One region of the Streptomyces sp. NBC_01717 genome, then DNA from elsewhere that is predicted to be linked to it. Evidence: riboswitches for the same ligand, from Rfam matches in the RefSeq annotation. Region 1 holds a riboswitch; each other region holds the start of a gene.

Evidence for each region. A riboswitch is a leader RNA that binds a small molecule or an ion and turns the genes downstream of it on or off. The one in region 1 is predicted to bind S-adenosylmethionine.
Region 2: it holds a riboswitch for S-adenosylmethionine, as region 1 does, so the genes downstream of both, OHB49_RS30400 (aminotransferase class V-fold PLP-dependent enzyme) here and OHB49_RS38810 (putative leader peptide) in region 1, are expected to answer to the same signal.
Region 3: it holds a riboswitch for S-adenosylmethionine, as region 1 does, so the genes downstream of both, thrC (threonine synthase) here and OHB49_RS38810 (putative leader peptide) in region 1, are expected to answer to the same signal.

Annotation. Positions count from the first base shown of each region.
Region 1 is NZ_CP109178.1:8,575,657-8,585,731, reverse strand. Features, by position in the region: gene OHB49_RS38840 (DUF7405 family protein) at 1-817, opposite strand, end outside; partial or broken gene OHB49_RS38835 (IS5/IS1182 family transposase) at 1,426-1,615, shown strand; gene OHB49_RS38830 (catalase) at 1,952-3,436, shown strand; partial or broken gene OHB49_RS38825 (LLM class flavin-dependent oxidoreductase) at 3,793-3,945, opposite strand; gene OHB49_RS38820 (NtaA/DmoA family FMN-dependent monooxygenase) at 3,942-5,336, opposite strand; gene OHB49_RS38815 (LLM class flavin-dependent oxidoreductase) at 5,356-6,573, opposite strand; gene OHB49_RS38810 (putative leader peptide) at 6,648-6,764, opposite strand; SAM riboswitch class IV at 6,805-6,917, opposite strand; gene OHB49_RS38805 (TlpA family protein disulfide reductase) at 7,135-7,569, opposite strand; gene OHB49_RS38800 (DUF4395 domain-containing protein) at 7,786-8,196, shown strand; partial or broken gene OHB49_RS38795 (NAD(P)H-dependent oxidoreductase) at 8,549-8,842, opposite strand; partial or broken gene OHB49_RS38790 (LLM class flavin-dependent oxidoreductase) at 9,035-9,537, opposite strand; gene OHB49_RS38785 (HAMP domain-containing sensor histidine kinase) at 9,690-10,075, opposite strand, start outside.
Region 2 is NZ_CP109178.1:6,715,276-6,725,350, forward strand. Features, by position in the region: gene qcrB (cytochrome bc1 complex cytochrome b subunit) at 1-1,351, shown strand, start outside; gene trpD (anthranilate phosphoribosyltransferase) at 1,475-2,539, shown strand; SAM riboswitch class IV at 2,625-2,742, shown strand; gene OHB49_RS30400 (aminotransferase class V-fold PLP-dependent enzyme) at 2,920-4,296, shown strand; gene OHB49_RS30405 (Lrp/AsnC family transcriptional regulator) at 4,385-4,666, opposite strand; gene OHB49_RS30410 (rhomboid family intramembrane serine protease) at 4,663-5,412, opposite strand; gene OHB49_RS30415 (hypothetical protein) at 5,576-5,818, shown strand; gene OHB49_RS30420 (NYN domain-containing protein) at 5,855-7,216, shown strand; gene OHB49_RS30425 (C40 family peptidase) at 7,500-8,525, shown strand; gene OHB49_RS30430 (C40 family peptidase) at 8,764-9,789, shown strand; gene OHB49_RS30435 (hypothetical protein) at 9,807-10,075, shown strand, end outside.
Region 3 is NZ_CP109178.1:4,355,938-4,366,012, reverse strand. Features, by position in the region: gene OHB49_RS19720 (ABC transporter substrate-binding protein) at 1-1,100, shown strand, start outside; gene OHB49_RS19715 (DUF3263 domain-containing protein) at 1,133-1,411, shown strand; gene otsB (trehalose-phosphatase) at 1,566-2,420, shown strand; gene OHB49_RS19705 (alpha,alpha-trehalose-phosphate synthase (UDP-forming)) at 2,439-3,833, opposite strand; gene OHB49_RS19700 (glucosyl-3-phosphoglycerate synthase) at 3,888-4,838, opposite strand; SAM riboswitch class I at 4,991-5,117, shown strand; gene thrC (threonine synthase) at 5,135-6,436, shown strand; gene OHB49_RS19690 (MoaD/ThiS family protein) at 6,495-6,773, shown strand; gene OHB49_RS19685 (cold-shock protein) at 7,228-7,434, shown strand; gene groL (chaperonin GroEL) at 7,793-9,415, shown strand; gene OHB49_RS19675 (HAD family acid phosphatase) at 9,516-10,075, opposite strand, start outside.

The DNA of each region.
Region 1 (10,075 bases):
TGAGGCCAGGTAGGGTCTCCAGATTGGCGATGTTGCCGGGTCCCATATTCGAGTCCAGGGTGGTGGCGAAGCCGAGGAAGCCCTGCGCCTGTCGAGGAATCGACTGCGCACCGGGGATATCAGCTGCCAGCGCCAGCTTGCTCGGCAGGCCCTGTTGTCCGTAGAAACCGCCCCCGGAGAAGCCCTGGCGGATACTCGTCACCTTGAACAGGCTGCCCGCCTGGCTGCTTCCAGACCCGAAGAGGGCGTTTTGGGCTGCCTTGATATTGGCGAGCGAGTCACTGCGGAGTAGTACGGCCACGTCATTCTGTTCCAAGCGGACCGGCCCGAACCCAGGCGGAGGCTGGTCGCTGGGGAACGTCCTGGCCTCCTGCAGCGCATATACGGTATGGCCCTCCTTCTTGGAGGTCATCAAATCGACCGGCAGATACGCCGGATAAGGTGTTCCCGCCTTGAAGAAACCCGACGTCTTGCCCAGGGTTGGGATGTAGTGGCGGAAGTAGGAAAGCCCCCAGGCTACCGTAGTGGCCACTCCTGTGGGAGTGGGCGGAAATTGGCGTTCCAGACCCAGGAGGGCGGACTCGAGGTGGTGCTGCGCCTCCTGCAACGCCTTAGCTTTCGCCGGCACATTCAGCCTTGCAGTAATGACATGATCGTGCAGGGCCGGCACCCGGACCGCAATCGTTCCATTGCTACTCTTCACGCCTGAGCCATTGACCATGACCACCTGCTCGTTCTGCAGGAGATATTGTTCCTGGATGGGCGGGCTGTCGGCGGCAGCGGCCCGGTCCGGTGGTTTTGCAAAGCTGTCGATCATCTCGTAGATGCCGGCGGATGCCAGAGCGGCACCGAAGGTGCCCGCTGTCCCTTGAAGAAGGCGACGCCTACTCAATCTCCCGCGCAGTCGTCCCGCACGCCCATTTTCGTTGCTATCTGTCATGAAACGTATTCCGCCACTGTGGAGTAGATGTCCGCCATCACCCGGCATCGAGGCTTTGACCTGCTCGAATGACCGGGACCGACCTTCCCGCCACTAATGCGCATCGGAGGGGTCAGGGGTTGAACCAGACGGTGAGGGCTAGGTGAGTGCGCAGCCGCTAAGGCCCGTCACCCGATTAGCCTGCTACCACGTCGCCCCCATGGGCCTGCTCGCGATGCAGGGTTCCCAGCGCCGATACAACCTCGCGCACTGCCGCCGGACAGCCGATGACGGTGGGTGGGCTGACTAGTTGCCATCGCCATCGCCATCGCTGTCGCGATATAACCACACGCGGCCTGGGTCATTGAAGCCAACACGCGGCCTGGGTCATTGAAGCCAACTGGTCCGGCTCAGAACCCATCTGCTCACCCACGGCTCGCTGACAGACGTGTTGCGACGAATCCTTGAACCCGAGGACGCAAGCCGGGTTCCAAAACGCGCATCGCCGCAAAGGCATCGAGTCCGGCGAACGATCAGGACCCCGGCGACGGGTGATTGAGCAGACCATGTCCTGGCTGACGGGCTACTGCAGACTCAACCACCGCTACGAACGCTACCCCCCGCAACTACCTGACCCTTCTCGGCCTCGCCGCCGCCCTCTGCTGCTACAAACGCTTCCTCAAACGCACCACGTAGGACACCGCCTAATAGGCCGTTCACCCGGGTGGACGTTGGGTGGCTGGCATGACAGGACAGGCGCAGACAATGCTGAAATGCTGTCTGTTATGTCCTTACTGATGGTGAGCGCCGCGCTTACCGCCTACCTGAATCGGCACCTCCGATATCGGATCCTTGGACACGCCCGCGTCCATGGGCCACGCGCAGGAGAGAACCAATTCTGAGCGAGAAGATCACCGGTATCGATATACCCGATACGCGACTGCAGCCGAGGCCACGGAACTGGTTCGCGAAACTGAGTCCTGGGTCTGACCAGACATGCCGAGGACTCTACCGCGAGCAGAGGATGAAGAGATGAGCGATGAACTGCCAGTCACGACCACGGATTCCGGTTGTCCCGTCGCCAGCGACGAGTTCTCGGTCACGGTCGCAGCCAACGGCCCCGTCCTGCTGCAGGATTCCTACCTGATCGCGAAGCTGGCCCACTTCGTCCGCGAGCGTGTTCCCGATCGCGTGTACCACGTCAAGGGCGGCGGCGCCTTCGGCTATTTCGAGGTGACTGCCGATGTCACCGAATGGACCAAGGCCGCCTTCCTCAGTGAGGTCGGCAAGCGCACGCCGGTGCTGCTCCGCTGCTCGTCCGTAGCCGGCGAAGAGGGCTACCCGGACTCGGACCGCGACGTGCGCGGCTGGGCCCTGAAGTTCTATACCGAGGAAGGCAACTACGACCTCATCGGCAACAACACGCCGGTCTTCTTCGTCCGTGACCCCATGAAGTTCCCTGACTTCATCCACTCGCAGGAGCGCATGCCCGACAGCGGCCTGCGCAGCAACAATATGCAGTGGGACTTCTGGACGCTCTCACCGGAGTCGGCCCACCAGGTGACGATCCTGATGAGCGACCGCGGCACACCACGCACCTGGCGCCACATGAACGGCTACAGCAGCGACACGTACATGTGGGAGAACGCCGCGGGTGAGAAGTTCTGGGTCAAGTACCACTTCAAGACCGAGCAGGGCATCGAGAACTTCACAGACGCCGAGGCCAGGGCCATGCGCGCCGAGGACCTCGACTGCCACCGCCGCGACCTGCGAGAGGCGATCGCCCGCGAAGACTACCCGTCCTGGCGCCTCGAGATGCAGATCATGCCCTACGAGGACGCGGCCGACTACCGCTTCAACCCCTTCGACGTGACCAAGGTCTGGCCGCACGAGGACTATCCGCCGATCACCGTCGGGCGCCTGGTGCTCGACCGCAACCCCGAGAACTTCTTCGCCCAGATCGTGCAGGCCTCGTTCGACGTGGCGAACTTTGTCCCCGGCATCGGGCCCAGCCCGGACCGGATGGTGCTGGGGCGGCTGTTCGCCTACGGCGACTCGAGCCGCTATCGCACCGGCCCGAACTATGAGCAGCTGCCGGTCAACCGGCCACGCAACGAGGTGCACAACTACAACAAAGACGGACCGATGCGCTACCGCCACAATGGGAACCAGCCGGTCTACGCGCCGAACAGCTACGGCGGGCCCAAGGCCGATCCACAGCGCTACCGCGATCCGAGCTGGTTTGTGGAGGCCGGCGAGATCATGCGCACGGCCTACGAGGCGCACCGGGACGACAACGACTTCATCCAGCCCGGCACTCTCTACCGCCAGGTGATGACGCCGACCGAGCGGGACCATCTGGTCGACAACATCGTCTGGCAGCTGAGCCAGGGAGTGGAGCGCTTCATCCAGGAGCGCGCGGTCAACGACTACTGGACGAAAGTGGATCCCGAGCTCGGCACGCGCGTCGCCCAAGGCTTGGGCCTGGGGACTTCGCAGCCGGGTGCAGGCCGCTGAGCGCCTCCTCGCCCAGGCCCGGCTGCCACACCGGCGGCCGCTCGTCATACCCCACACCCGCCCCGGAGGGGGCCGATGCCGACGAGGCATCCGTATCGCCACCGCTCGACACGGAAGTGGCCGTGCTGACCGCGCTCTCCTCGGCGAGCCTGCACAAGTTCCTCGTGCGCGAGCCCGCTCGGCGGCCGCGTCGCCGTCGGCGATGTCGAGCAACTGACCCCGTTCGTATACCGGGTGGGAGACCGCGGCGAGTTCAAGGTGCGCGTCGCAGTGGACTCCCCCAGTCGCGGACAGGATCGGTTCGGCGTACGTATCGATCGGATTGGTGACGTTCGCCGAGAAGAGCGGGTCGCCGCGTGTCGTTCGCCGACGCCGAAGCCGACGAACCCGAGCTCCTCGGCCGGCACCGCGTTGTCGATCACCTCGCGGAAGCGTTCGTCGGTCGGCTTCTGAACGCCGGTCACCGGGTCCGGGGCATGGATGGTGAGAGTGATGGCCAGGAACTTCAGGACGCCACCCGCTCAACCGGAGCGTCGGCATCGGGGTGGGCCAGGCCGAGGTGGTCACGCAGCGTCCTGCCCTCGTACTCCGTGCGGAACACGCCGCGCTCCTGCAGCAGCGGGACAACGGTGTCGGCGAAGACGTCCAGCCCGCTGGGGGTGATGTGCGGGACGAGGATGAAGCCGTCGCTGGCGTCGGCCTGGACGAAGGAGTTGATGGTCTCGGCAACGGTGGCCGGGGAGCCGACGAAGGCCTGGCGGTTGCCGGTCTCGATGACCAGGTCACGGATCGACCACTTGTTGGCGGCCGCGAGCTCCCGCCACTCCCGGGCTGTGGCCAGCGGGTCGCGGTACATTCGTACCTGCGCGCGCCCGCGGGCGATGGTGTGTTCACCGAGGTCCGGGTCGATGTCGGGAAGCGGGCCCTCCGGGTCGTACCCGGACAGGTCGCGGTTCCAGACGAACTCCAGGTGTTTGATCGCGGTGGCGCCGCTGACCTGCTGGCGGCGCACCTCGCGGGCCATCTCCTGCGCCTCGGCGTCCGTGTCACCGAGGACGAAGGTCGCGGCGGGCAGGATCAGCAGTTGGTCGTGGGTGCGGCCGTGGCGGGCGAGGCGGCCCTTGACGTCGGTGTAGAACGCCTGTCCTTCCTCGAGAGCGCTGTACCGGCTGAAGATCGCGTCGGCGCTTGAGGCCGCGAACTCGCGGCCTTCGTCGGAGTCGCCGGCCTGGAAGATCACTGGACGGCCCTGCGGGCTGCGCGGGACGTTGAACTGCCCTTCGATGTCGAAGTGTTGTCCCTTGTGAATGAAAGCTCCGGCCTGTGCGTCCCGGAGGAAGGTGCCGGTCTGCTGGTCGGCGACGATCTCATCACCGTGCCAGGAGTCGAACAGTTCGTTGGCGGTGGCCAGAAACTCCTTGGCCCGGGAGTACCGCTCTTCCTGCGGGAGGAAGCCGCCGCGGCGGAAGTTCTCGCCGGTGAAGGCGTCCCATGAGGTGACGACGTTCCACGCTGCGCGCCCACCCGAGAGGTGATCGAGACTGGCGAACTGGCGGGCCACTTCGTAGGGCTCATTGAAGGTGGAGTTGATGGTGCCGGTCAGGCCGACGTGTTCGGTGACGGCGGCGAGTGCGGACAGCACAGTGAAGGTGTCGGGGCGCCCCACCACGTCCAAGTCATAGATTTTCCCGCCCTGCTCACGCAGCCGCAGCCCTTCGGCGAGGAACAGAAAGTCGAACTTGGCGCGTTCGGCGGTACGCGCGAAGTGCGCGAACGAGCTGAACTCGACATGGCTGCCCGCCTCGGGGGCGCTCCACACGGTGGTGTTGTTGACGCCGGGGAAGTGGGCCGCGAGATGTATCTGCTTGAGCGGCTTGCCGGATCCATTGCTGGTGCTCATGTTCGGTGAATCCTCCGGCTCAGACGGTGGCGTAGCGGTTGGCGGGGCGGGAGAGTCCGAGCAGCCCGCGCAGGGTGTCGGCCTCATAGGCGCGCCGGAAGGCGTTGCGGCGCTGCAGTTCGGGAACCAGGCCACGGGTGATCGCCTCGAGGTCGTGGCCGATCACGGCGGGGCGCAGCCGGAAACCGGACAGTCCGGCCCGCTGCCACTCCAGGAGCAGGTCCGCGAGCTGCGCGGGAGTGCCGGTGAACACCTTCGCGTCACTGGTGTACGGGTAACCCGCGAGGCCGTCCAGGCGATCTCGGCGGGCCGTCGCCGCTGCAGGGTCGTCGTCGAGGAAGACCACCAGGTCACCGAAGATGTGCAGGGGATCCTCCGCACGCCCCGCCGCAGCCTGTTCGCCGCGGATCTCGTCGACAATTGCGCGGGCCTGGTCGGTGTCGTGCGGGGTGACGTACCCGATGTCGGCTGAACGAGCCACCAGTCGGAAGGGCACGCTCTGGTGCGCGAGGGCGCTGACGAGCGGCTGTCCCTGCGGTGGCCGGGGCGTGATCGAGGGGCCCTTGACGCTGAAGTGTCTGCTCTCGAAGTCGATGTAGTGCAGCTTGTCGCGGTCGATGAAGCGACCTGTGGCGGCGTCCCGGATCTCGGCGTCGTCCTCCCAGCTGTCCCACAGGCGGCGCACCGCCTCGATGGAGTCGCCGGCCTCTTCGAAGAGTTCGGCGGTCAGCTCCCGTACGGCAGGGCTGTCCAGATCCTCGATACGGAAGCGCGGAAACGCACGGCGGCCGAAGTGGGCCGCCTCGTTCTGCCGCGCCGAGACCTGGATCCGCAGGCCCGCACGACCGGTGCTCACATAGTCGAGGGTGGCGATCGCCTTGGAGATGTGGAATGGCTCGGTGTGGGTGGCGACCACGGTCGGTATGAGCCCAATGTGCCGAGTCAGCGGGGCCACGCGCGCGGCGATGAGCACCGCGTCCAGCCGCCCACGCACCTGGTCGGTGCGACTGTCGGGCTCCGTGAAGCGCGAGGACTGGAGCCCGAGCGCGTCCTCGATCGTCACGAAGTCCAGCAGGCCGTGTTCGGCCTCCGTGATGATGTCGGCCCAGTACTCGGCGGTGAGCAGGTCTCCGGGACGGGCCACCGGCTCGCGCCATGCGGCCGGGTGCCAGCCCGCACCGTCGAGGGCCACGGCGAGGTGAAGCGAAGAAGACAGCGAAGAAGGAGATGAGGACATGAAAGGGGTGCCTTCCTGATCGACCGTATGTGATCGCCGCACCTCGTCCGGAGGTTCGGCGGCGGGAGAACAGGTCAGGAACAACAGAGCGCGCCGGCCACGCGCTGAAGGTCGATGTGGGGCCGGGAGTACAGATGGACGCTGCGCCGCGGGACAAGAACCCTGACAGGCGGGCAGGACACGGGTGGCATGGCCGTCACCTCCGCCCTTCCGGCCTCGGCGGGCCCGAGGGCCTCGCGCTTGCGAAACCCGGACGGGCCCCGCCTGGTCGTCACCTGGAGCACCCCGCCGCGCAGGAGGGTTGCCGGTCAGCAAGCCAGGGCTTGACGCTGACACTCATAACCTGCTCGGAACGCTACGCGGGGCGGCGGCGCCGCGCAATGTCCGGAGGTCATGGTCATGACGCCACGCCACAACAACACACCTACGCCGTTTGTTCCTCCGGCCCTCCCGACTACGCGTCAACAGGCAGTCCGTGCGACGGCGCAGAGTGCGTCCGATCCACTCTTAGAGCGGCATCGGTGCTGGAGGCGGCTGTATGAACCGGAGTGAGCTACCTGATCACGATGGGGTGATGGAGGCCCCGGTTACCTTACCGATGGCCGCGATCACGTCCGCACGCCTGGGCTGCCCGGACGCCCTGCCGACAACCCGACCGGTCGGGTCGAGAACAAACACGGTCGGCGTGCGCAGAATCTCCAGTCGCCTCACCAGCTCCAGCCGGGCTTCCGCGTCGATTTCCAGATGCACCGCTCCCGGCACCGTCCCGGCGACCTCGGCCAGCATCCGCCGCGTCGCCCGGCATGGCTGGCAGACGGCGGTGGAGAACTGAAGCAGCGTCACCCGCTCCCCCAGCTCGGCCCCGATCTCCGCCGCCGACAGGCGCACCGCACCATCCGTGGGCCGCAACCGGAGCCTGCCGCTGCGTGCCGCCTGCACCACCCCGAAGATGCCCGCCAGAACGAGCACCGCGACACACACCACCAACCCGGTCATACGACCAGTCTGCCCCACCGCCCCCAACTCCTCGCCCCAACTGGCCATCGACCGCTCGGTATCGCGCCGCTAGCATGTCCGCCATGGACTCCGCTCTCCGGCCGCTACGGCTGACCACTCGTCGTGTGGTCGACCTCTGCCGGGTCACGGCCTGCCGCTGTCGCTGACACCTGCGCCGGCCCGATCGTCATCCTCCCCTTGTCCCGGAGTCCCCTCATGCAGATCGACCCGCGAGGCACCCGCTTTGCCGCCGCGCTCACCACACTTGTCCTCTGTGCCGTACTGATCACTGGCAGCGGCGCCCTGCTGGCCGTGCAGACCGCGATCTTCGCGCTCGGTGCCTTCGCCGGCCTGCAGTACTCCCCGTACGGTTGGCTGTATCGGGTCGCAATTCGGCCCGGACTCGCCCAGCCGCGCGAGCTGGAGGATGCCCGTCCGCCCCGCTTCGCGCAGGGCGTGGGCTTCGGCTTCGGTCTGGTCGGCACCGTCGGCTACCTCGCCGGCGCCGAGTGGCTCGGCCTGGCCGCCACCGCGCTCGCCCTTGCTGCGGCCTTCCTCAACGCAGCCTTCGGCTACTGCCTCGGCTGCGAGATGTACCTGTCCATTCGCCGTTTCCGAAGCACCTGAGTACCGCGGTCCGGCCATCTGTTGAGCACCGTCCCGTCCGCGCACCGCAGTCGTCGGCCGAGCAGATCGTCGTCACCTGGGCCGGCTACGCGAATGATGTCCCTGTGGCCACCGCCTCGCTGCGCGAGTGTTCGCAGTCCGGTACCAGTGGACGAGGAGATCCCCGCGCGACGCTGGGCGAACGCGCCACCCGGCCGGGATTCGGATCCCCGCAGTACGACGCCGAGGGCTGGCCGACTGCTCTCAAGTGCCGTTGCCGTCCTCGAAGATGCCGCTTCCGGCGCCGTCCCGCAGGAGGTTCCCACACGACCACGGGGTGCAGCCCAGATGCCGTGGCCCGCCGACGACGGGCTCAAGCGGTGGCCGCCACCAGCGCCAGCCGGCCGCCCAGTGCGACGGAGAAGGCTTCCGTGACCTGGGTCAGGGCGTCAGCGGACGCCGGTGCGACGGCCGGTGTGCCGTCGTCGCCGACGGTGATGTCCTTGTCGAGCGTGAACCAGCCTTGGACTATGTGCGCGGCGCCCATGGCGCTGAGCACGGGGCGCAGCGCGTAGTCGATGGCCAGGACGTGCGCTGTGCTCCCGCCGGTGGCCAGCGGCAGCACCGTCTTGCCGGCCAGGGCGTGCTGCGGGAGCAGGTCGAGCAAACGCACCGCTCTGCGCCATGCGCTGCGCCGCCCGGCGGACGTCGCCGCCGATCTGGCGGAGTTCCGTGCCCTTGTCCTTCGCCGGGAACACGAACCGGGGCAACCTGATACGCGGGCGTAGCGACTTCTCCCAGGCGGCGAAGTACGCGTCCGGCCAGGGACGTTGGACCTCGTCGGTCGGAGGCGTCGCCCTCAACCGTTCGCAAGCCGGCGCTCGCTGGTGTGGCGGTTGACGGGGATCGGCAGACCAAGGTTGCCCCGCAGGGTGTCGGCCTCGTACTCGGTACGGAACAGTCCGCGCTTCTGCAGGAGCGGTACCACACCGTCGACGAAGAGCTCCAGCTCGCCGTTGGTGCGGAAGGCGAGGTTGATGCCGTCGAAGGTGCCCGCCTCGAACCACTTCTCGATCGCGTCCGCGACGGTCTCGGGGGCGCCCACGAAAGGCGACTGGCGGAACTCTGGTTCGCCGACTCGGCCACCTGCCGAAGCGTCAGGGTTTCGGCCTTGTCCCGTTCGATGATCTTCGCCGCGGCTGTCCGGCCACCCTTCTCGGCGAGGTGGGCGACGTCCGGAAACGGCGCGTCCAGATCGTGCGCGCTGAAGTCGTAGGCGCCGAACGACCGGCCCAGGAGCCCGAGGTTGCGGTCGAGGTCGTTGTCCTCCTCGAAGATCTCCCGCTCGCGGCGCCCCCGCGCGGTCAGGTCCGCGAGGCCGGAGCGGCGAGCCGAGCGCGGGGCTGATCGACTCCCAGTCCGTCCGCACGGCCGACACAGCCCGGTAGCAACCCGGGGCTTCGACGCCGGCAAGAGGTCAAGGGGCGCGGTTCATCGTCGCCGACCGGACGTGTTCAGTTGGGGAGTGTCAGGCGGAAGGTGGTGTGCCCGGGGCTGCTGGTGACGGTGGCGGTGCCGCCGTGGGCGGTGATGACGGCATGGACGATGGCGAGTCCGAGACCGGTGCTTCCCGTACTGCGGGAGCGGGCGTGGTCGGCGCGTACGAAGCGGCCGAAGACCTCGGGCTGAAGCTTTTCGGGGATGCCTGGACCGTTGTCACTCACGCTGACGGAAACGCCGGCCGGCTCGGTGGTGAGGCCGATGGTCACGTCGGTGCCTGGCGGTGTGTGGGTACGGGCATTGGCGAGGAGATTGCCGATGGCCTGCTGGAGCCGGTGGGCGTCTCCGGCGACGGTGACTGGTTCTTCGGGGAGATTGAGGAGCCAGCGGTGGCCGGGGC
Region 2 (10,075 bases), 1.9 Mb from region 1:
GGCCTACGCCTCGACGCTGGACATCAGCTTCGACATCCGCGGTGGTCTGCTGGTCCGCCAGATCCACCACTGGGCCGCGCTGATCTTCCTCGCCGCCATGTTCGTGCACATGATGCGCGTCTTCTTCACGGGTGCCTTCCGCAAGCCGCGTGAGATCAACTGGCTGTTCGGCTTCCTGCTGTTCGTGCTGGGTATGTTCACCGGCTTCACCGGCTACTCGCTCCCGGACGACCTGCTCTCCGGTACGGGTGTCCGCTTCACCCAGGGCGCGATCCTGGCCACGCCGATCGTCGGCACGTACATCTCGATGTTCCTGTTCGGCGGAGAGTTCCCCGGCGGCGACTTCGTCGCCCGGTTCTACTCGATCCACATCCTGCTGCTGCCGGGCATCATGCTCGGTCTCGTGGTCGGCCACCTGATCCTGGTCTTCTTCCACAAGCACACGCAGTTCGCGGGTCCCGGCCGCACGAACAAGAACGTCGTCGGTATGCCGCTGCTGCCGATCTACATGGCGAAGGCCGGAGGCTTCTTCTTCCTGGTCTTCGGTGTCATCGCGGTCATCGCGGCGATCGCCTCGATCAACCCGATCTGGGCCATCGGTCCGTACCGTCCGGACCAGGTGTCCACCGGCGCCCAGCCCGACTGGTACATGGGCTTCGCCGAGGGTCTGATCCGCGTGATGCCGGGATGGGAGATCAACCTGTGGGGTCACACGCTCGTCCTGGGTGTGTTCATCCCGCTGATGGCCTTCGGCCTGGTGCTGGCCGTGATCGCGGTCTACCCGTTCATCGAGTCCTGGGTCACCGGGGACAAGCGCGAGCACCACATCCTGGACCGCCCGCGCAACGCCCCGACCCGGACGGCGTTCGGCGTCGCCTGGATCACGGAGTACATCGTCGTCTTCATCGGCGGCGGTAACGACCTCTGGGCCACGCACTTCGATCTCTCGCTGAACTCCATCTCGTGGTTCGTCCGGATCTTCATCTTCGTGGGCCCGGTCCTGGCGTTCCTCGTCACGAAGCGGATCTGCCTCGGCCTTCAGCGCCGCGACAGGGAGAAGGTGCTGCACGGACGCGAGTCCGGCATCATCAAGCGCCTGCCGCACGGTGAGTTCGTCGAGATCCACGAGCCGCTCAACCCCGCGCAGCTGCACACGCTCACCGCGCACGAGCAGTACAAGCCGGTCGAGATCGGTCCGACGGTCGACGAGAACGGTGTCGAGCGCAAGGTGCCCGCGATGCAGAGGCTGCGGGCCAAGCTCAGCAAGGGTTACTTCGGCGAGCACAACCAGATCGAAAAGCCCACTGCCGAGGAGTACAAGGAGATCACCAGCGGCCACGGCCACCACTGATCGCCTCAACTGATCGCCACAGCGGGAGCCCCGTCCATTCGATGGACGGGGCTCTTTGCTGTCCCGGGCGCTCGATAGGGTGGGGTCCATACCTTTTCGGCTGTGGACCCCCAGGAGCGGACCATGAACGTTGTGACCCCGGTCGGCGGCGACAGCGTGGCGGCTCGTTCCTGGCCCGGCGTACTGAACGCCCTGCTGCGCGGCCAGGACCTGACCGCCGACGACACCGCGTGGGCGATGGACAACATCATGAGCGGCGAGGCGACCGACGTGCAGATCGCCGGTTTCGCCGTCGCCCTGCGCGCCAAGGGCGAGACCGTCGACGAGGTCACCGGACTCGTCCGCGCCATGTACGAGCACGCCACCACGATCCAGGTGCCTGGCCGCACGGTCGACATCGTCGGAACCGGCGGCGACCTCGCCAAGACGGTCAACATCTCCACGATGTCCGCGATCGTCGTCGCGGGCACCGGAGCCAAGGTCGTCAAGCACGGCAACCGCGCCTCCTCCTCGGCCAGCGGCGCCTCCGACGTCCTGGAGAAGCTCGGCGTCAATCTGGAGCTGGCCCCGCAGCGCGTCGTCGAGGTGGCGGAGGAGGCAGGCATCACCTTCTGCTTCGCGGTGAAGTTCCACCCCGCCCTGCGGTACGCGGCACGGGCCCGCAAGGAGCTCGGCGCGCAGACCACGTTCAACATCCTCGGTCCGCTCACCAACCCCGCCCAGGTGCGCTCCCAGGCCATCGGTGTCGCCGATCTGAAGATGGCCCCCATCGTCGCGGGCGTGCTCGCGGCGCGCGGCAACTCGGCGCTGGTCTTCCGCGGCGACGACGGTCTGGACGAGCTGACGACCACGGCGACCTCCCGGATCTGGGTGGTCCGGGACGGCGAGGTGCGCGAGGAGGCCTTCGACCCGCGCGACGTCGGCCTCCAGCTGGTCCCCGTCGAGGCGCTGCGCGGCGCCGACGCCTCGTACAACGCCGATGTGGCCCGCCGGCTGCTGGCCGGTGAGACCGGTCCGGTGCGCGAAGCGGTGCTGCTCAACTCGGCGGCGGCGCTGGTGGCGCTGGACCCGGGTGAGGGCACTCTGAACGAGCAGCTGGCCGCCGGGATCGCCAAGGCCGCCGAGTCCATCGACTCGGGTGCGGCCCGGGCGGCGCTGGAGCGCTGGGTGACGGTCAGCAACGCCTGACCGAACGGGAAATGCCGACCGGGGCGCAGTCCAGATCTTGGACTGCGCCTTGCGCGTCGACCCACGTATGGCAAGATGCTGGGCAGGTCATGAGTGACAGCGACTACGGCCCCGGCCCGCTGTCCGGCAACCCTCCGTCCGTGGCGGGGTGCCCCGGGTGAAGACCAGGCCGTAGGCAGCGAGGTCTGCGGCAAGCGCGGACCCCTCGACATCTGTGAATGTCACATCCCTGGGGTCCTGGTCCTCAAGGAGCCTCTTGTGAGCAAGCGAATGCGATAGGGCCCGGTCCGGCCCCTCTCCGCAACCCCCTTTTTCTTCCTCCTGCGCTGCCGCGTACCCGCCGGCGCAGTGAATTCGCCTGCCTCTTACGGGAGTTCGCCATGTCTGTCGTCACCGCTGCCGCCGACCGTTCCATTTGTTCCCCGCTGCCTGTTCTGGGCAAGGATGTAACTGTTCCGCTCGTTACCGGCGGAGAAGTCACCTATGCCGCCCTGGACTACGCGGCCAGTGCCCCGGCCCTGCAGCGGGTGTGGGACGACGTCGCCGCGTACGCCCCGTACTACGGCAGCGTCCACCGCGGCGCCGGCTACCTCTCGCAGCTCTCCACGGACCTCTTCGAGAACAGCCGCAAGGCGGTCGCGGAGTTCCTCGGCTGCCGCGCCGGGGACCAGGTGATCTTCACCCGGTCGACGACGGACTCGCTGAACCTGCTGGCCGGGGCGGTCCCCGCCGACTGTCAGGTCTTCGTGTACGAGACCGAGCACCATGCCTCGCTGCTGCCCTGGCGCGACGCCCGTGTCACCTACCTCAATGCTCCCCGCACCCCGGCCCAGGCCATCGAGACGCTGGAGCGGGCGCTCGCCGGCCGTGACCCGTACGGCCCCGCGCTGGTCTGCGTCACCGGCGCCTCGAACGTCACCGGTGAGCTGTGGCCGGTGAAGGAGCTGGCCGCCGCCGCCCACGCCCACGGCGCCCGGATCGTGCTGGACGCCGCACAGCTCGCGCCGCACCACCCGGTCGACATCGACGAGCTCGACGTCGACTGGGTCGCCTTCTCCGGACACAAGCTGTACGCGCCGTTCGGCTCCGGTGTCCTCGCGGGCCGCGCCGACTGGCTGCAGGACGCCGAGCCGTACCTGGCCGGTGGCGGCGCCTCCCGGAAGGTCGCCCGGCGCACCGACGGCGGTGTGGACGTGGAGTGGCACTCCACCGCCGCCCGGCACGAGGCCGGTTCGCCCAACGTCATCGGTGTCTACTCCATCGCCTCCGCCTGCAAGGCGCTCACCGAGGCCGGCTTCGACCGCCTCGTCGCCCGCGAGCAGCAGCTCGTCACCCGGGTCCGCGAAGGCCTTGCCGAGGTCCCTCAGGTCAAGGTGCTGTCGCTGTTCGGCGACGACGCCCCGCGGGTCGGCGTCATCTCCTTCGTGGTGGAGGGCTGGAACAGCTCGCACTTCGCGGCGGCGCTCTCCGCCGAGTACGGCATCGGGGTACGCGACGGACTGTTCTGCGCCCACCCGCTGGTGCGCACCCTGCTGGGCAGCGACCCGCAGGACCCGGGCGAGTGCGGTGCGCCGGAGGCCGAGCCGGGCGAGCGCTCGCTGAACGCGATCCGGGTCAGCTTCGGCGCCGGTACGCCGGACGAGCACATCGAGCGGTTCGTCCGCGCGGTCAAGGAGCTGGTGAGCGAGGGTGCCCAGTGGAAGTACCGCACCGAGGACGGCCGCTGCGTCCCGGACCGGGGCACGGCTCAGGTCTGACCGGCCGGGCACCGAGGCCGTAATACTTCGGCCGGGGACGGGCAGCTGCCCGTCCCCGGCCGAAGTATTACGGCGTGATGTGGCGTACCTACGCGTCGAGACCGATGGCGAAGGCGGCTTCCAGGTCGTGCTGCGAGTACGTACGGAACGCGACATGCGTGTCGGTGCCCTCGACGCCCGGGATCTTGCTGATCCGGCCGGGGATGACGTCCGCCAGATCGTCGTGCTTGGCCACCCGGACCATGGCGATCAGGTCGTACGTGCCGGTGACCGAGAAGACCTCGCTGACGCTGTCCAGCGCCGCGATGGACTCGGCGATCTCGGGAATCCGGTCCACGCTGGTTTTGATGAGCACGATCGCGGTGATCACGGCTGGCTTTCTCCCTCGGTGGCCGTGGCTGGAGTCTTCACTCTAGCCCCACGGCGGTAGCGCCCCCAGGCGTAGAGGAAGCCGGTGGCGAAGCCGACCACATGGGCGAGATAGGCCACCCCCGGTCCGCTGCCCGCACCCTGCGCCGCCATCCACTGCAGGACGAACCAGAAGATCAGCACGATCCAGGCGGGAAAGCGCAGTGGCAGGAAGAGCAGGAACGGGAAGAGGCTGGTGACCCGGGCCCGGGGGAACAGGTACAGGAACGCCCCGAGCACCGCGGAGATCGCCCCCGAGGCGCCGACGAGGGTCTGGTCGGAGCTGGCGTGCGCCGCCGCGTACGCCAGCAGGGCGAGATAGCCGCAGCCGAGATAGAAGAAGGCGAACTCGGCACGGCCCATCCGCTCCTCGGCCATCGCCCCGAAGACGTACAGGAAGAGCATGTTGCCGAGCAGATGCAGCCAGCTGCCGTGCACGAAGAGTGCGGTCAGCGGGGTGAGCAGGGCGTGTGCCGAGCCGCCCCACAGCTCGGCGGGGATCACCCCCCAGCGTTCGAAGTACCCGGCCTGTGCGGCGAGCAGGGTGTCGGCGGTGCCGTACGTGGGGTTGAACCCGGAGAGCGGGCTGATCAGGAAGATGGCACAGCACAGGCCGATGAGGGCATACGTCACCGGGGCACCGCCCGCGGTGGCGGCGCGCAGGAGCCTGCCGGTCGGTCCGCCCGTCACAGCACGCCGTTCGATCATGAACAGAGCATGACGCAAGGTAATGGAACGGGGCAGACCGCCTCGCCGTGCCGATGGGTATGCACAAGGCCGTAGGGTTACAGCAGGACATCCGCAGTTCGACGGCGCACCGCGAGATCCTGGGCAGGCAGCAGCACGACGCTCGACGAAAGAGGACGCAACGATGACGACGGTTCCCCAGCCGACCGACGGGACCCGCTGGCGCTGCACGCTCTGCGGGAATCTCACGCGCTTCGACGTGACGCGTTCGTCCAAGGTTGTCGAATACGTGCATCTCGACCTCGCAGGAGAAGCGACCGTCGAAGAGCGCGAGGTGGTCAGTGAGACCATCGAGTCGGTCCGGTGTCGTTGGTGCAACGCGGTGGACCAGATCGAACTAGTCGACAGGCCGGGTGCCGACTCCTGACGGGGCCGTGCGGACAGACATTTGGGGTGACGGATCGTGGAGCAGCCCGCAAGCGGCGCCGAACCGGCAGATGGAGCCGGCGACGCCGTCGAGGCGCTCGACCGCCCGCTGCCCGAAGGCGTACGGCGGCGGGTCGTCGCGCTGGTCTCGGACGCGTTCGGTGGCCTCACGGTCACCGAACTCCCGGCCCAGCTGAGGCAGTACGCCCGCTTCACCCCGACCCGGCGCGCCAAGTTCGCCGGGAACGCGATGGCGGCCGCCCTGGAGAGCGACACACTGTTCCGCCAGCGCATCGGAGAACGGCTCCGGGAGTCGCAGCCCGAGCTGACCGCGGCTGTGGAGGCAGGGGCGCCGCCCGCTGCCGCCGACCCCGTCGATGTGGCCGCCGCGGCCTATGTGCTGCGCCCGGTCGGCTGGGTGAAGCTGGTCGCCGCAGCCGGCGAGGAGGTCCAGCGGGCCGACGCCGAACGGGCCGACGAGGAGAGCCGGCGCGAACTGGAACGGCTGCGCGAGGAACTCGCCCAGGCCCGGACCCAGACCAAGAGCGAGACCGAACGGCTCCGCGGTGAGCTGGACGCGGCCCGCAAGGAAGCCGACGCGCTGCAGCGCAAACTGCGCTCCGCCCTGAGCGAGGTCAAGCGCGGTGAGGCAGCGGTGCGCCGGGGCAAGGCCGAGACCGAGACCGTACGGACCGAGGCGGCCGCGCGGATCTCCGCGGCCGAGAGCGAGACCCGGCGGCTGCGGGCCCGGCTCGGAGAGGCGGAGGCGTCCGTCGAGGCGAGCCGCAGGGCAGCCAGGGAGGGCCGCTCGGTCGAGGACATGCGGCTGCGGCTGCTGCTCGACACGGTGCTCGACGCGGCCCGCGGGCTGCGCCGCGAACTGGCCCTGCCGCCCTCTTCGATCCGCCCCGCGGACAGTGTCGACGCGGTCGAGCCCGGTGCGATGTCGCCCAAGGACATTGCCGCCAGGGCGCTTTCGGACACCGACCCGGCCCTGCTCGACCAACTGCTCGCACTGCCGCAGGCGCATCTGATCGTGGACGGCTACAACGTCACCAAGACCGGCTATCCGCAACTGCCGCTGGAGAAGCAGCGACTGCGGCTGCTGGGCGGTCTCGCGGTGCTCGCGGCGCAGTCCGGCGCCGAGATGACCTGCGTCTTCGACGGGGCCGAACTGGCCGCTCCGGTCCTGCTCGCACCGCCGCGCGGGGTGCGGGTGCTCTTCAGCAAGCCAGGTGTCACCGCCGACGAGCTCATCCGTCAACTGGCCCGCGCCGAACCGCCGGGCAGGCCCGTCGTCGTGGTCTCCACCGACCGCGAGGTGGCGGACGGCGTCGCGAAGGCGGGGGCCAGGCCCGTTGCGTCCGTCTTGCTCCTGAAGCGACTTTCGCGTGTTTAGTGCTAGTTGTGGTGACTTGCCGGAATTTACAGAACGGTCCGTCAAGCTGCGGCTACACGCGGTGTGATGTGAGTAAAGAAGTGACCGTTGGGGCGAGATTTTGCTTGTGAGGATTTGAACTGATCACAAGATGGTCACTAAGGTCGGGCCTCGAACCTTCGCACGGTTGATCACCCATCCGGGGTGACAGCGAAGGAACCGCCGAGTCCGTGACGTGCACGGAGCCGGGGATCCGATCCCCCACAACCCGGTAGGCGGCTCGAGGAAGAAGGAGCTCGCCTTCGTGGCGTCCCACCGTCGTCCCAAGCAGCCGAGCCGCACCCGCGTGACCGTGCTCACCGCGACCGCCGCCGCGGCCGTTGCCCTGACCTCCCAGGCCGCCCACGCCGACCCCAAGCCGACCAAGAGTGAGGTCAAGGCGAAGGTCGACAAGCTCTACCACGAGGCGGAGACGGCCACCGAGAAGTACAGCGGGGCCAAGGAGCAGCAGCAGAAGCTCGAGAAGCAGGTCGGTGCGCTGCAGGACAAGGTGGCCCGCGGCCAGGAGGAGCTCAACACGCTCCGCAGCGGCCTCGGTTCGCTCGCCGCCGCGCAGTACCGCTCCGGTGGTATCGACCCGTCCGTGCAGCTCTTCCTCGCCTCCGACCCGGACAGCTTCCTCGACGAGGCCTCGGCCCTCGACCAGTTGACGGCGAAGCAGACCGAGTCCCTGGAGAAGATCCAGGAGAAGCAGCGGGCCCTCGCGCAGCAGCGCAAGGAGGCCCAGGACAAGCTGGCCGACCTCGCGGACGTCCGCAAGACGCTGGGTGAGAACAAGAAGAAGTTCCAGGGCAAGCTCGCCGAGGCGCGGAGCCTGCTCAACACCCTGACCGCCGCCGAGCGCGAGAAGATGCGCCAGGACGACCTGCGCGCGAGCCGCGCCGCGGGCAGCCGGGTCGACCTGGGCAACGAGGTCCCCGCCTCCGCCCTCGGCGCCGCCGCTCTCCGGGCCGCCGCCACCCAGCTCAACAAGCCGTACGTCTCCGGCGGCACCGGCCCCAGCTCCTACGACTGCTCGGGCCTCACCCAGTGGGCCTATGCCCAGGCCGGCGCCGCTATCACCCGCACCACGTACACCCAGATCAACCAGGGCACCCAGATAGGCCGCAGCGCCCTCAAGCCGGGCGACCTGGTCTTCTTCAACAACACGGCGCACGTGGGCCTGTACGCGGGCAACAACACCGTCCTGCACGCCCCGAAGCCGGGCGCGGTGGTCCGCTACGAGTCGATGAACACCATCGGCAGCTTCCAGGTCGGCGTGCGCATCTGACGACGCCCGAACGGGCGAATTCCGACGCCCTGACCAACTACCCGCCCCGCCGGAGACCACAGGTCACCGGCGGGGCGGCGGCTTTCGCACCCGTCACCCGACCGCCACGGCCGTTGGGCGCTCCGTAGTCGCGCGGCTACTGTCTGCCTGCTGTGCAGCTCCCGTCCGTCGGTCCGCCCGCCCCGGGCGGCAGGGGGCTGCGCACCTCTGCGTACAGCGGAAGGGAGTGCGGCGTCCTGTGGTGTCCCATCGCCGTTCCACACAGCCCGGCGCCAACCGGAGCGTCCGGATCACAGTCCTGTCGGCGGCGACCGCTGCCGCCGCACTCGGGGCGGCCACCGCGAACGCCGAACCGCAGGACACGCCCCGGACCGCCAAGGCCGAGGTCGACCGGTTGTACGGCGAGGCCGAGCGCGCCACCGAGCAGTTCAACAAGGCCGGGGAGGACGCCGTGCGGCTGCGCGGCGAGGTGATCCGGGCCCAGGAACGGGCGGCCCGCGACCAGGAACAGATCAACCGGCTCCGCACCGCGGTCGGTTCGGCCGCCGCCGCGCAGTACCGCGCAGGCTCCATCGATCCCTCGCTCGCCCTGCTGCTCTCTTCGGACCCGGACAGCTACCTCGACCGGGCGGCCACGCTCGACCGGCTGAACGTCCGTCGGGCGAGCACTCTGCAGAAGCTCCAGCGCGCCCGGCGCGGGCTCGCACAGGCCCGGGCGGAGGCCGCCCGCTCGCTGGCCGGTCTGGAGCGCAACCGGGCCGCCGCCGTCCGCCACAAACGGACCGTCGAGCAGAAACTCGAGCGGGCCAGGCAGCTGCTGAGCTCGCTGCCGGGCGCGGACCGGGCGGCCTTCGGCCGGGCCTCGCGCACCGGCCGCGACGACGTCTTCCCGGGCATGATCGATCTGCCGCCGGGTTCGTCCCGGGCGGCGGCCGCCGTGATGGCGGCCCGGCACGCCGTCGGACGCCCGTACATCTGGGGTGCCAACGGGCCTGCGGGGTTCGACTGCTCCGGGCTGATGCAGTGGGCGTACGCCCAGGCCGGTGTCAGCCTGCCGCGCACCTCCCAGGCCCAGCGGTACGCCGGACGCATGGTGCCGCTCTCCATGGCCCGCCCGGGCGACCTGGTCGCGTACCGGGCGGACGCCAGTCACATCGGGATGTACGTCGGCAACGGCCAGGTGATCCACGCCCCGTACCCGGGCGCCCCGGTCCGCTACGACCCGGTCGGCATGATGCCCGTCTCGTCGGTCACCCGTATCTGACCCGTACCCTCGACCGGGTGGCTGATCAGGGACGTACGGCAGGCCGGGGACGTGACGGACGGTGGTGCGCGGCGGGCGCGGCACTCGCCGCTCTGCTGCTCGCATCCGCCTGCACGGCCCCCGCCGCCACCTCCCCCGACACCACGGCCCGCGACGTCCGCGCCACCCTGGACCGCCGAGCCGCCGCCGTCCTGGACCACGACCCGGACGCCTATGCGGCCACGGTCGCCCCCGGAGCCACCGGGCTGCGGACGGCCCAGCGCCGTGAACTGGCCAACCTGGCCGA
Region 3 (10,075 bases), 4.2 Mb from region 1:
AACTCGCCAGGAACTTCGAGGCGTCCCACAAGGGCATCAAGGTCGACGTCAACGTCTATTCGTGGAAGGACGTCGACCGCAAGGTCGCCGACATGGTGAAGAAGGGGCAGGCCCCGGACATCGCGCAGATCGGTGCCTACGCGGACTACGCCAAGGCCGGGAAGCTCTACAGCGCCGACGACATGCTCGCCATCCGCACGCAGGCGAACTTCCTGCCGCGGCTGGTCGATGCGGGCCAGTACAACCAGACCCAGTACGGACTGCCGTTCGTCGCCAGCACCCGGCTGCTCTTCTACAACAAGAAGTACTTCAGCAAGGCGGGACTGGCCGCCCCGAAGACCTGGGACGACATCCGTGACGACGCCGTGGTGCTCAAGCAGCGTGGCGTCACCTACCCGTTCGCGCTGCCGCTCGGCCAGGAGGAGTCCCAGGCCGAGACCATGATGTGGCTGCTCAGTGGGGGCGGCGGCTACACGGACGACGTCGGCTCGTACGACATCGAGTCGCCCGAGAACGTCAAGACCTTCGACTGGCTGAAGGCGAATCTGGTCGACAAGGGTCTGGTCGGCCCGGTGGCCCCCGGAAAGCTGGACCGGGCACAGGCGTTCGAGGCGTTCACGAGCGGCAAGGTGGGGATGCTCAACGGGCACCCCACGCTGATGCAGGAGGCCGAGCAGAAGGGCGTCCAGGTCGGCATGGTGCCGCTGCCCGGCATCAACGGCCCGACCGAGGGCTCGATGGGCGTTGCCGACTGGATCATGGGCTTCAAGCAGAACAACCACCGCGAAGCCATCGGAAAATTCTTCGACTACATGTTCGAGGACAAGAACGTGGTGGCCTTCGCCGACGAGTACGACCTGCTGCCGGTCACCGACAGCGCGTCCGAGGTGATGGAGACGGACGCCAAGCACAAGCCGCTGCGGAAGTTCCTGGAGGCGCTGCCGAACGCGGAGTTCTACCCCGTCGGCAAGACGTCGTGGGCGCGGACGAGCGAGCTGATCAAGCAGAACATCGGCAAGGCGGTGGAGCCGGGCGGCAGTCCGGCGGGTGTGCTGGCCGAGATCGCGCGGGGGGCGGCGACAGCGGAAGAGGCGGAGTAGCGGGATGCGGCGCGGGCGTTATGTTGGCTGATATGACCGCCTCCGAGAACGACTCCCACGGTGCGGAGACCCCGGACACGACGCAGCCGGGGCTCTCCGAGAGGGAGCGTGCGGTGCTGGCCGTGGAACGGCGGTCGTGGCCCGGGCCCGGGGCGAAGGAGCGGGAGATCCGCGAGGGGCTGGGGATCTCGCCGACGCGCTACTACCAGCTGCTGAACGCGTTGCTGGACGACCGGCGGGCGCTGGAGGAGGATCCGGTTACGGTCAACCGGCTGCGGCGGGTGCGGGAGGCCCGGCGGGAGAGGCGGTAGCCGGGGGCTGCCCCGGAAGGACCGACCTCTCCGGTGTTCGAGGAGCGGGGGCCCAGGGTGGAGCCGTGGGTTTCGGACAGGGGCGGAGCAGGGGAACAGGCCCGCCGCAGGCGCAGCCGTAGCCGCGCTCCGGCACCCCCGATAGGCTCGGCACATGGGCAGCAACCCAGAGCGACCCCTCCCCACCCCCACCACGCCGGCCGGCCGCGAGGGCCTCGCCGCCATCCTCGCCCGCCCCGACCGCGCAGTGGTCGCCCTCGATTTCGACGGCACCCTCGCCGACATAGTCCCGGACCCGGAGCAGGCCCGCGCCCACCCCGGCGCCGTCCCGGCCATCGCCGCGCTCGCCCCGAAGGTCGCCTCCGTCGCCGTGATCACCGGCCGCCCGGCCGGCGTCGCGGTCCGGCACGGCGGTTTCGCGGGCGTCCCGGGCCTCGACCACCTCGTCGTCCTCGGCCACTACGGCGCCGAACGCTGGGACGCCGTCTCCAGCACCGTTCACGCCCCCGCCCCGCACCCCGGTGTGGCGGCGGTCCGCGCCGAACTTCCGGGCGTGCTGGACCGGTTCGACTCCTGGCACGGCACATGGATCGAGGAGAAGGGGCAGGCGCTCGCCGTTCACACGCGCCGAGCCGCCGACCCGCAGGCCGCCTTCGACGCGCTGCGCGGCCCGCTGGGCGAGCTGGCGGCCCGGCACGGGCTGATCGTCGAGCCGGGGCGCCTCGTCCTGGAACTGCGTCCGCCCGGCATGGACAAGGGCGTGGCGCTCGCGAAGTACGTACGGGAGACGGACGCCGAGTCCGTCCTGTACGCCGGGGACGACCTGGGCGACCTCGCCGCGTACGCGGCGGTGGAGAAGCTCCGCACGGAGGGCCCCGACGGCATCCCGGGTCTGCTGGTGTGCAGCGGAAGCGCGGAAGTACCGGAACTGGCCGAGCGTGCGGACCTGTTGCTGCCGGGTCCGGCGGCCGTGGTCGACTTCCTCGCGGCGCTCGCCCGGCGCCTCTGAACGATCGCCGCCGAACGGTCAGTCCCGCCGCAACGCCTCCAGCTGCTCCAGGAACCACCGCTGGGGCGGCAATGCAGTCGCCGCAGCGGCCAGCCGCTTCGACCGCTCCGCCCGCTCCCCGTCCGGCATCGTCAGCGCCTCGTGCAGCGCGACGGCCGTCGCCGACACGTCGTACGGGTTCACCACGATCGCGTCCGCGCCCAGCTCCTCGTACGCCCCCGCCTCCCGCGACAGCACCAGCGCGCAGCCCTGGTCGGAGACCACCGGGACCTCCTTCGCGACCAGGTTCATGCCGTCGCGGATCGGGTTGACGAGCGCCACGTCCGCCAGCCGGTACGCCCCCAGCGAGCGCGCGAAGTCGTCGTTCACATGCAGCAGTACCGGGGTCCAATCGGGTGTCCCGTACGCCTCGTTGATGTCGTCCGCCAGCCGCTGCACCTCGGCCGTGTACTCCCGGTACACCGCCAGGTCCTGCCGCGACGGGTATGCGAACGCCACATGCACCACCCGCTCGCGCCACTGCGGACGGGTGTTCAGCAGCTCCCGGTACGCCAGCAGCCCGCGCACGATGTTCTTGGACAGTTCCGTACGGTCGACCCGCACGATCGTCTTCCGGCCGGTGCCGCCCACCTGCTCCCGCAGGATCGCCATCCGCTCGTCCACGTCCGCCTCGTGCGCCCGGCGGCGCAGGAAGTCCGCGTCCGCGCCCAGACCGTGCACGCCGATCCTCGTCCGGCCGGTGCCGCCCAGGACCTCCGTGCAGCAGGCGGTGAACGCGTCCGCCCACCGCTGGGTCAGGAAGCCCGCCCGGTCCGCGCCGAGCATGCCGCGCAGCAGCTGCTCCGCGATGTCGTCGGGCAGCAGGCGGAAGTAGTCGACCGGGGCCCACGGGGTGTGCGAGAAGTGGCCGATCCGCAGGTCGGGGCGGAGGTCGCGGAGCATGCCGGGGACCAGGGCCAGGTGGTAGTCCTGCACCAGCACCGCCGCGCCCTCGCCCGCCTCCTCGGCGAGCGCCTGCGCGAAGGCCAGGTTGTACGCCTCGAACGACGCCCACTGCCGGCGGAACTCCGCGTCGAAGACCGGCTCCAGCGGCGTCTGGTACAGCATGTGGTGGACGAACCAGAGCACCGAGTTCGCGATGCCGTTGTACGCGTCGGCGTGCACATCGGCGTCGATGTCGAGCATCCGTACGCCCGGCTCGGCGATCCCGCGCCGGACCGCCACCCGGTCCCCGTCACCGAGCGCCGCGCAGACCCACAGCTTGTCCTCGACGGCGCTCAGCCCGGAGACGAGTCCGCCGCCGCCCCGTTTGGCGCTGATCGAACCGTCCTCGCTCAGTGCGTACGAGACCGGGCCGCGGTTGGACGCGACGAGTACCTGGGCAGCAGACGTGATCACGTGCTCGGAGACCATGTTGCGGAATCTAGCCCGATCGCGAACCGCCCAAACGTGCGAAGTCAGACCACCTCAGGCGGCGCGGCGCGAAACGTACTCCCTGATCTCCTGCATCGGCGGCCGCTCCTCCGTGTCCACGGCGTGCGTGCGCGGTACGAAGCCGGTCTCGCCCCGTTCGAACTGGGTGAGGGATGGTCGTACCAAGTGGCCACGGGAGAGGCGCAGTTGTGCCGTTCGGTAGATGGCCGCCGCCATCCGGCCCAGCGCCTGTCCGTCCTGATGGCGGTGCTTCCTGACACCCACATCGACCTGGGCCAGCGCGTCCAGCCCCACGGTGTGCAGCGCATCCACGAGCAGGCCCAGTTCCACTCCGTAACCGACCGGGAACGGCAGCCGCTCCAGCAGTGAGCGCCGCACCGCGTACTCGCCGCCCAGCGGCTGGACGAAGCCGGCCAGCTGAGGCCAGTGCAGATTGAGCAGCGGGCGGGCCACGAGTTCCGTGACACGACCGCCCTGGCCTGCTGTGTCCCCGAGCGGGCGGTCGTACATCGCCTTCACGAACTGCACCTCGGGATCGGTGAGCAGCGGGCCGATGATGCCGGAGACGAAGTCCGCGGAGAAGTCCTTCAGGTCGGCGTCTATGAAGCAGATGATGTCCCCGTCGGTGACCAGGAGTGATCGCCAGAGGACCTCGCCCTTGCCGGGCAGGGCGGGTATCCGCGGGAGTATGTCGTCACGGTGCACCACCCGGGCGCCCGCCTTCCGGGCGACCTCGGAGGTGGCGTCCGTCGACCCGGAGTCGATCACCAGCAGCTCGTCGACCAGCTGGACCTTCTCCATCAGCTCGACCCGGATCGTCTCGACGATCGCGCCGACCGTCGCCTCCTCGTTGAGGGCGGGCAGCACGACGCTCACACTTCCGCGCAGCGGATCCCTGGCCCTGGCGGCGACGAGCCGGTCAAGCGGGCGGTCGGCGGCCGACCAGGAACGCCTGGTCAGCCAGCGTTCGACCTCTTCCAGCACGGTCGATACTCCCTGTATGTGATCCATCTCGCGGTTCGGACGGCTATCTCAACCGTCCGATGCTTCGGTTACAGTCTTGAACAACGCGGACGACCCTCGCATGCCGGGGTCCTCCGCCGATAAATGCCTGGATCGATGATCCAGTGCCACAGCGCTCATCCAGAGGGACTGAGGGAACGGCCCGTTGAAGTCCCGGCAACCCTCCTGCCGACCGCGAGGTCAGGTGGGGAAGGTGCCAATTCCGTCTCGTGGCGAAATGCGTCGCGAGGAAGATGAGGAGAAAGGGCCTCGCCATCATGGCTACGCAGACCGTTGCAGTGAGCACCAATTCTTCCGCCGACGCTGTCGACCTCGGTCCCGCCGCGGCACTTTCCTGCCGCGAGTGCGGAGAGCGTTTCGAGCTCGGTCCCATTTTCGCCTGCGCGACCTGTTTCGGGCCGCTCGAAGTGGCGTACGACCTGCCGAGCGGCTCCCCGGACGAGCTGAAGAAGCGCATCGAGGCCGGACCGAACAACATCTGGCGTTACGCGCCGCTGCTGCCGGTCCCCGCCGATGTCGCGGACAAGCCCAACATCAACCCCGGCTTCACCAAGCTGGTCAAGGCCGACAACCTCGCCCGCGAACTGGGCGTCACCGGCGGCCTGTACGTCAAGGACGACTCCGGCAACCCGACGCACTCCTTCAAGGACCGTGTCGTCGCGATCGCCGTCGAGGCCGCCCGCGCCTTCGGTTTCACCACTCTCTCCTGCTCCTCCACCGGCAACCTCGCCGGCGCCGTGGGCGCGGCCGCCGCCCGGGCCGGCCTGCGGTCCTGCGTGTTCATCCCGCACGACCTGGAGCAGGGCAAGGTCGTCATGGCCGCGGTGTACGGCGGTGAACTGGTCGGCATCGAGGGCAACTACGACGACGTCAACCGCTTCTGCTCGGAGCTCATCGGCGACCCGCTCGGCGAGGGCTGGGGCTTCGTCAACGTCAACCTGCGCCCGTACTACGGCGAGGGCTCCAAGACGCTCGCGTACGAGATCTGCGAGCAGCTCGGCTGGCGGCTGCCCGACCAGCTCGTCATCCCGATCGCGTCCGGCTCGCAGCTCACGAAGATCGACAAGGGTCTGCAGGAGCTGATCAAGCTCGGTCTCGTCGAGGACAAGCCGTACAAGATCTTCGGCGCCCAGGCCGAGGGCTGCTCCCCGGTCTCCACCGCCTTCAAGGCCGGTCACGACGTCGTACGCCCCCAGAAGCCGAACACGATCGCCAAGTCGCTGGCGATCGGCAACCCGGCGGACGGCCCCTACGTCCTGGACATCGCCCGCCGGACCGGCGGTGCCGTCGAGGACGTCGACGACGAGCAGGTCGTCGACGCGATCAAGCTGCTGGCGCGCACCGAGGGCATCTTCGCGGAGACGGCCGGCGGGGTGACGGTCGGCGTGACGAAGAAGCTGATCGAGGCCGGCCTGCTGGACCCGACGCTCACCACCGTCGTCCTCAACACCGGTGACGGTCTGAAGACGCTGGACGCGGTCGCCCCGACCACCGGCCCGACGGCGACCATCCGGCCCAGCCTCGACGCGTTCCGCGCCGCCGGCCTGGCCCGCAGCTGACCCGACCACCGGGACGTCCACCCGAGACGTCCACCCGAGACGTAAGGAAGGCACCCACATGAGCGTCAAGGTCCGTATCCCCACCATCCTGCGCACCTACACGGGCGGTCAGGCCGAGGTCCCGGCCGAGGGCGCGACCCTCTCCCAGGTGATCGAGTCGCTGGAGCAGAACCACCCGGGCATCGCCGCGCGCGTCCTGGACGACCAGGGCAAGCTGCGCCGGTTCGTGAACGTGTACGTCAACGACGACGACGTGCGCTTCGAGGGCGGCCTGGAGGCGGCCACCCCGGACGGCGCCGGCGTCTCGATCATCCCCGCCGTCGCGGGCGGCTGCTGACCCTCCGTCGCCCCGGCACGGACTCCCCGTAGGCCCCGCGGCCGACTTCACAGTGTCACCGGAATTGCCCCCTCTGCGAGGTAAGCGGAGGGGGCAATTCTGCATGGTTAAGCGGGGTACAGTTGGGAAGTCCCCTCCGCTGCCCGTGCCGACCGCATATGAGAATGCGCCCGCCCGCGACAAGATGCAGCCAAAGTGCTCGAACCCCTTGCGCCATAAGTGGCCTTTGCCCGGCCCGAGTTGCCCTGGAATCGCATAAATTCCGCATATTCGGGCGTTCGGTGCTGCCCAGAATTCTCGTCCGATTGACCTGTTGCAGAGGGCAGTTGGGCAGATACATTCGGCCGCGGTCGACGCGTTCCGGCGCACGCACCCTCTCCTGTCGGAGGGTGAGTTCTGACCCGGGCCCGCGAAGTGCGGTCCTGTGCAAGGGCCAGTAATAGGGGAGTTAGGCATGGCTCAGGGCACCGTCAAGTGGTTCAACGCGGAGAAGGGGTACGGCTTCATCGCGGTCGACGGTGGTGCGGATGTTTTCGTCCACTACAGCGCGATCCAGATGGACGGGTACCGCACCCTCGAAGAGGGTCAGCGAGTTGAATTCGAGATCTCGCAGGGCCAGAAGGGGCCGCAGGCGGACATGGTCAAGCTCGCCGTCGGCTGAGCTCGGCGCGGTCGGCCAACGACACCACTCACGCATGAAGGGCCCGTACCCCCAGGGGGACGGGCCCTTCACGCGTCGCGTCGGCCATCACCCGCGTGGCCTCCCCACGACATTCCTCATTCCACGGACCGTCGCCCCGTCCACGCCTTGTCCACAACCGCCGGGGGCGCTTGCACTCGTGGGGGTCGAGTGCTAATCATTGGCGTTAGCACTCTCCAGGTGAGAGTGACAGAACTTGGACCGGGCCGGTGAGGCCCGCAGGTCCGGTGGGGCAAGGAACCACCGGGCAGGCAGGCCGTCCGTCGCGGGCGCCACTCGGTCCGGAGAAATCCACCCCTGTCCGGGAGGACCACTTCACATGGCCAAGATCATCGCGTTCGACGAGGAGGCACGGCGCGGTCTCGAGCGCGGGATGAACCAGCTCGCCGACGCCGTCAAGGTCACCCTTGGCCCCAAGGGCCGCAACGTCGTCCTCGAGAAGAAGTGGGGCGCGCCCACGATCACCAACGATGGTGTTTCCATCGCCAAGGAGATCGAGCTCGAGGACCCGTACGAGAAGATCGGCGCAGAGCTGGTCAAGGAAGTCGCCAAGAAGACGGACGACGTCGCCGGCGACGGTACGACCACCGCCACCGTTCTCGCCCAGGCGCTCGTCCGTGAGGGCCTTCGCAACGTAGCCGCGGGTGCAAACCCGATGGCCCTCAAGCGGGGCATCGAGAAGGCCGTCGAGGCCGTCTCCGCCGCTCTGCTGGAGCAGGCCAAGGACGTGGAGACCAAGGAGCAGATCGCTTCGACGGCCTCCATCTCCGCCGCCGACACCCAGATCGGCGAGCTCATCGCCGAGGCGATGGACAAGGTCGGCAAGGAAGGCGTCATCACCGTCGAGGAGTCCCAGACCTTCGGTCTGGAGCTGGAGCTCACCGAGGGTATGCGCTTCGACAAGGGCTACATCTCGGCGTACTTCGCCACCGACATGGAGCGCATGGAGTCGTCCCTCGACGACCCGTACATCCTGATCGTCAACTCCAAGGTCAGCAACGTGAAGGACCTCCTTCCGCTGCTGGAGAAGGTCATGCAGTCCGGCAAGGCACTGCTGATCATCGCCGAGGACGTCGAGGGCGAGGCTCTGTCGACCCTGGTCGTCAACAAGATCCGTGGCACCTTCAAGTCCGTTGCCGTCAAGGCCCCGGGCTTCGGTGACCGCCGCAAGGCCATGCTCGGCGACATCGCCATCCTCACCGGTGGCACGGTCATCTCCGAGGAGGTCGGTCTCAAGCTCGAGAACGCCGGCCTGGACCTGCTGGGCCGCGCCCGCAAGGTCGTCATCACCAAGGACGAGACCACGATCGTCGACGGTGCCGGTGACAGCGACCAGGTTCAGGGTCGCGTCAACCAGATCCGTGCCGAGATCGAGAACTCCGACTCGGACTACGACCGCGAGAAGCTCCAGGAGCGCCTGGCGAAGCTGGCCGGCGGCGTGGCCGTCATCAAGGCCGGTGCCGCCACCGAGGTCGAGCTCAAGGAGCGCAAGCACCGCATCGAGGACGCCGTTCGCAACGCGAAGGCGGCCGTCGAGGAGGGCATCGTCGCCGGTGGTGGCGTGGCGCTGCTGCAGGCCTCCGCCGTCTTCGAGAAGCTGGAGCTCTCGGGTGACGAGGCGACCGGCGCCAACGCCGTCAAGCTGGCGCTGGAGGCTCCGCTCAAGCAGATCGCCGTCAACGGTGGTCTCGAGGGTGGCGTCGTCGTCGAGAAGGTGCGCAACCTGCCGATCGGTCACGGTCTGAACGCCGCGACCGGCGAGTACGTCGACATGATCGCCGAGGGCATTCTCGACCCGGCGAAGGTCACGCGCTCCGCTCTGCAGAACGCCGCGTCGATCGCCGCGCTGTTCCTGACCACCGAGGCCGTCATCGCCGACAAGCCGGAGAAGGCCTCTGCGGCCGCTCCGGGCGGCATGCCGGGCGGTGACATGGACTTCTGATCCTGACGGATCAGTAGTTTCGGTCGCACATCGGCCCCCGGGACCTGTACTGGTCCCGGGGGCCGATGCCATGTCCGCGGCGGTGACGGCCGGTCAGCGGTCAGGAGAGCTTGCCGTCGTAGTCCGGGAGCTTGAACGTCCGCTCGGCGTGGCCGCCGACCAGGTCGCTTTCGTTGTTGCCGATGTTGGCGATGATCGTGTAGCCCCGGGCCTCGATCTCGGCACGCTTGGCGGTCTTGTACGTGCTGACTTCGTCGAAGAGGTCGGGCAGGTCGCGGACGTAGAGGCCGGTCACCGGGTAGCCGACCGCGGTGAGGTTGTGCTGCGTCAGCGAGGCGATGATGCCCGGGCGGGCGGTGACGAAGAAGATGGCGACGCCCTGGGAGTCGGCGTACCGGACCAGATCACGGACCTGGGCGATCGCGGGGGTCGGGAACGTCCAGAAGTAGTGGAAGTCCGTCTCCAGCGACGAGTTGTCGATGTCGAGGACGATCGCCGGTTTCTGGCCCGCGGGGGTCTGCGCGATGCGCTGTTGGATGTAGGGGCGGGCCACGTCGATGACCGCGGCGACATCACGCTGCCAGGTGCCGTAGTCGATGCCCAGGATGGCGGCATTGCCGCCGGGGGCCCAGGACGTGGCGACTGCCCCGGCGGTGGGCG